2 regions of the Halomonas sp. MMH1-48 genome follow, and region 2 is predicted to be linked to the other one. Evidence: predicted binding sites of a transcription regulator. Region 2 holds the regulator's gene; the other holds the start of a gene.
The links. The regulator FliA, encoded in region 2, starts transcription of late flagellar genes. The targets are predictions, from matches to a motif close to CTAAAGTTNNNNNNNNNNCNGCCGATA.
Positions count from the first base shown of each region.

Region 1: a site for FliA is predicted at 863-889, ahead of fliD (flagellar filament capping protein FliD). Genes of this name have one in related genera too.

Region 1 covers NZ_JAKRFL010000035.1:7,624-10,024, reverse strand. The annotation lists gene fliD (flagellar filament capping protein FliD) at 1-774, opposite strand, end outside; gene fliD (flagellar filament capping protein FliD) at 985-2,331, opposite strand.
Region 2 covers NZ_JAKRFL010000007.1:49,551-51,951, reverse strand. The annotation lists gene MHM37_RS08520 (MotA/TolQ/ExbB proton channel family protein) at 1-466, opposite strand, end outside; gene MHM37_RS08515 (RNA polymerase sigma factor FliA) at 500-1,207, opposite strand; gene MHM37_RS08510 (flagellar protein FlhE) at 1,234-1,626, opposite strand; gene MHM37_RS08505 (hypothetical protein) at 1,742-2,338, opposite strand; gene flhF (flagellar biosynthesis protein FlhF) at 2,335-2,401, opposite strand, start outside.

The DNA of each region.
Region 1 (2,401 bases), on a different contig from region 2:
TTCACCATCGGCAATGCTGAGTTCGGTTAAGTTCAGCGTAACACCTTGAATAGCCCCTTCTATTTGATTGTTGGCACTGCTAATGGAAATGCCGTTAACCGTCAGTGCTGCATCCTCACCAGCACGCTTGGTGCCGGCATCTTCACCAAAAGGGCCTGCTATCGTTAACGCCGGGTCTTGGCTTGTATCGACAAAACTAAAGCTGGCAATAGAAGCATCCGCGCCGGTATTTTTCGAACTGAGCGCCAGCCGGTAGCCTTGTCCATCGTTGATGATGGTGGCGTTGACGCCTGCATCTTTATTGGCGTTAATGGCATCGCGTATCGCCGAGAGGCTGCTGCCGGGAGCGATATCAATATCGACAGAGTCTCCACCGCCAAACCCCAGCCGTATGGCCGTTGCGCCTTGCAGGTCTAGCGCGGTGTCTCGGTCAGTCACACGGGTTGAGGCCAGGGTGCCAGAAGTGGCTAACTGCGATACCTCTACCCGGTAGCTACCGGGCAGCGCGCTGGCAGACGTCGTGGCTTTAATGGCATCACCACGCACGTTCGCGGAAAGGCTTTGGTAGAGCTTTGGGTCATTCAGTTTTGCTAACGCATCTTGAAAACTGTTCAACGACGTTTGCAGCTGGCCGTAGGCAGAAATTTTTGCCTGCTGCTGCTTTTTCTGCAGCGTGATAGGCGCGAGTTTACCGCGCTCCGCTTCTTGAAGCTGATCTAATAAACCGGTGAGATCCAGGCCAGAGCCGACGCCTAGAGAGGTTATTGTCGCCATGCAGATGTTCCTCGATGCAAAAGGCTAAACCCACAGTCATTAATAAAGTGCGCCAACGGTGGCGTTGCGACTGGATAGATAGCATGTTTATCGACGGAACAGCGGCCAACTTTAGGCTTTTTTTTACCTCTTAACGACAGATAGCTCATTCCTTCAACAAAAACGCCTGCTTAGCGCAGGCGTTTTGCAACATTTTTAGCGCTATTGCATTTAGTCGCGGCCTAACTGAGCGTCCAGCGCATCAAACTGCTGAGTAAGGTAGCTGCTGGTTTGGTTCATTTGAGCGATCATGCTATCCAACTGACCAAACTGGGTACGATAGCGAGAAATGGTCTGCTCAATGGATTGCTCCATACGTGTGTAACGCTCACCCAGCGACTCAATGCGGGTTTCAGCACCAGAAATGGCACCGGATACCGTGCCATTACTACCTAACAGCTGCTCGATGGTTTGGTTCACTTGGCCTGCCATACCTTCGTTATCGGCAGCGCCTGCAAAAAAGGCAGAGAGCGCATCCTGATCATTGGCAATGGCATCATCTAGCTTGCCGCTATCGATTTCCAGCGTGCCGTCTCGTTGCAACGAAATACCGATATCCGTCAGCATGGAGAACTGCCCCTCTACACCACCACCCAACACGCTTCGTAAACGAGACTCCACCGTGCGTACCGCACTATCACCCAGCAGTTCACCGGCAGCGCCGGTTTCAGCATTAAAGCTAGTGAGTTCGCCAATGGTGCCTTTTAGATCGTTGTAGGCATCGACAAAGCCGGTGATCGCTTCGCGCACTGCACGGGTGTCTTGCTCGACTTTCACCGTGCTATCGCCTTCGGCCTGAAGATTAAGCGTGACGCCCTGAATCGCACCTTCTACTTGGTTCGTGGGGCTGGTGATGGCGATGCCGTTTACATTCAGAGAGGCATCGGTGCCGGTTTGCAACGTGTTATCGATATCAGCAGCAAAAGGCGCCGTGTCAGAAAAGCTAAAATTGGTGATGGAGGCCTCGGCGCCCGTTTCACTCGAACTTAGCGCTAGCCGGTAATCCGTTCCATCGAAAACGATTGTCGCATTAACGCCGGACTCTTCGCTGGCATTGATAGCATCGCGTATGTCTTCGAGGGAGCTATCTGCGGCAATGGTGACGCCTTGCGTGCTGCCATCACCAAAGGTCAAGGTTAGCGTCTGCTCAGTGGTGGTAAGCGCCTCGTCCTGGGCAGTCACGCCTTCAGATGCCAACGTTCCACGAGTCGCCAGCGTATCCACCGTAACGTTATAGCTCCCGGGCTGCGCTTCGCCATTCGCCGTTGCCGAGAGCGCCTCGCCACCCACGTTGGTCGACAAGCTCTCGTAAAGCGAGCTGTCGTTGAGCGCGTCGGCCGCGTCTTGAAAAGCAGACAGGGCCGTTTGCAGCTGGCCGTAGGCAGAAATTTTGGTTTGCTGGGTTTCCAGTTGCCGTTCGATGGGAGCCAGCTTGCCACGCTCAGCGTCTTGCAACTGGTCGAGCAGGCCGTTGAGATCCAGCCCTGAACCGATACCCAATGAAGAAATGGAAGCCATACGTTACTGTCCTTTTTTGAAAAAGCCGCCTGCCGTGCTGACGCCCCTTATCCAATACGATTCGATGTCG
Region 2 (2,401 bases):
AAGCGGGCGCGTAGGTCGCCATGGTGCGAAAAATTTGCGCTTCGGCGTGTTCGCGGGCTTTCAAGCGGGCGATACGCCAGCGCAGCATGTCGAAAATCTCATCCTCTTTGGTATTGGCAATCACAAGTTGAATACCGGTTCGTAAGAACGGGTTGCGGGTGTGTTCGAGCTCCCGTTCGACGGCCCGCACGTCACCTTTGAACCAGAGCCGCGACATGGACACCAGCTCGTTGATATCGTCCCGCACATAGGTATTCTCACGGCGGAATACCAAGCCCACCAAACGCACCACTCGCAGCACTTCTTTCAACGGATAGCTGATGAAGGTCGCCGCCAGCGTACCGGTGATGACGATGGCCAGTCCCGGCACATTGATAAAACTTTCGGGCGACTCTGCAGTAAAGAACAGCACGCTTACCAGCAGCAACATGCTGGCAAAGATACCGATCAACGTAGATGGGTTCATCAACGGCTCCTCGCCGAGTAGGGTGAGTGGGTATTAGGATTCATCGTGATCGCGTAAACGCGCGCGCAGACGGCTCACCGCCTGACTGTGTAGCTGGGAGACCCGCGATTCGGTGACGCCCAGCACCGCGCCGACCTCTTTAAGGTTCATCTCTTCTTGGTAATAGAGCGCCATCAGCAGCTTTTCGCGCTCGGGCAATGCCTCGATGGCCTCGATCAGGGTGTGTCGCTGCTGCTCATCAAGCAATTGGTCAAACGGCCGATGCTGGGCATCGTCACCCGCCGGCTCACCGCCATCGGCGACCAGCTCTTCGAACGGCAGCAGTTGACCACTGTTGGTGTCATTTAACAGCTGCTGGTACTCGCTCAGGGGCATCTCCAGCTCGCGGGCAATTTCACCCTCTTCAGGGGGGCGGCCCAACTGCTGCTCCAAGCGGCGTACAGCATCGTCCACTGCCCGCGCCGAACGACGTACGCTGCGCGGCAGCCAGTCGCGAGTGCGCAGCTCGTCCATCATGGCACCGCGAATCCGCTGGCTGGCGAACGTCGCGAACGTGGCACCCTGGGCAGCATCGAAGCGTCCCAGCGCCTCTAATAGCCCCACCATGCCTGCCTGGATCAGATCATCTAGCTCAATACTTGCGGGCAATCTTACCTGCAGCGTTAAGGCCTGACGTCGCACCAGTGGCATGTATTGGGTCAACAGCTCACTTTGTTTGATCCTGCCTTGTGCTGTATACATCCTCGTGCCTCGCGGCTGAACGGCCTTTACCGATAATTCACTATCACCTGTAGCCCCTGCACCCTCACTGGCCGCTGGCCCGGCGACAGTGCAAACCGAAAGTGCAACGGCGCATTTGCCAACATGCCTTCCAGCGCAGTGGTACTGCCGCGCATGCCCGACAGTGCCACGCAGCGCTCAGGGTGACACAACCAAGCGTTGACGGGATGACTCGGTGGGGTGTCGAACCGCCACTGCACGCGCGTTAGCGTCGCTCCTCCCAGCGGGATGCCTGCTGGTGGCGAAATGGCCTGGCTCTGACTGGTGCGGTCGCTCATGGCGACCAACACGCCAGGCACGTCTCGGCTCCAGCTACCCGTTGCCGCCTCGACGCTAACGACCCACATGATGGTTGCCAGCATCGCTGCGTAGGGGCTCACCCTTTTCACTGTTAACAACTTTACGGCTTTTATCAACGTCTGTCGGGCAAATAGCCTCATACGCGGGCCCTCTATTCGGCGTAGGTCGCTAACGACAGCAAGCCGATCATCTGTCTCAACGTGCAAGCAACAAAAGCTCGATATCCAAATAGTAAGCGGCGGCGTCACGCAAGTTCTCCAGCAGCCCCTGACGCGGCAGGTGCGGTTCATGGAGTGCCAGCAGGCGTCGCGGACCGCCATGCTCTCGCACTTTTCGAAGCACACGGTACATGCTGGCAAAGCCATCGGCATCGCTAGTGACCCATAGCGCCCATCGTGCATGCTCCTTCGCCAGCATGGCCAGCGACGGCGTATCGGCCATGACGACCTGAATCTGCCAATCCTGCGGGTCGCCCGCCCACTGACGCCCCAACGCCGACCACTGCCCCAAACGTCCACGCACTTTATCGACTTGTGCGGCGCCGGTATGCGGTAGCCCTATCACCACCAGCGGTTTCTGAGGGCGCGGTGGCGTCACCGTCGCCGGTTCAGTGGCGGCAGCGACAGTGGGCGCCAGAGCGTCTTGGGTATGCACCGCCGCCTCTTCAGTACTGACCGGCGAGGCAGGAGCGGCGGACGCATGGGTATCTTGTGGTTCGTCCTGTGCGGCTCGCTGCTGACGCTGTAGATCGGCCCATTTCCGCAGGCCCGCCGCTTGATCCTGGCCGCTCATATCAGGTCCTCGCGACTGACGCTACCGAGCTGGCGAATGGCATCGCGTGCCATCAACACGTGC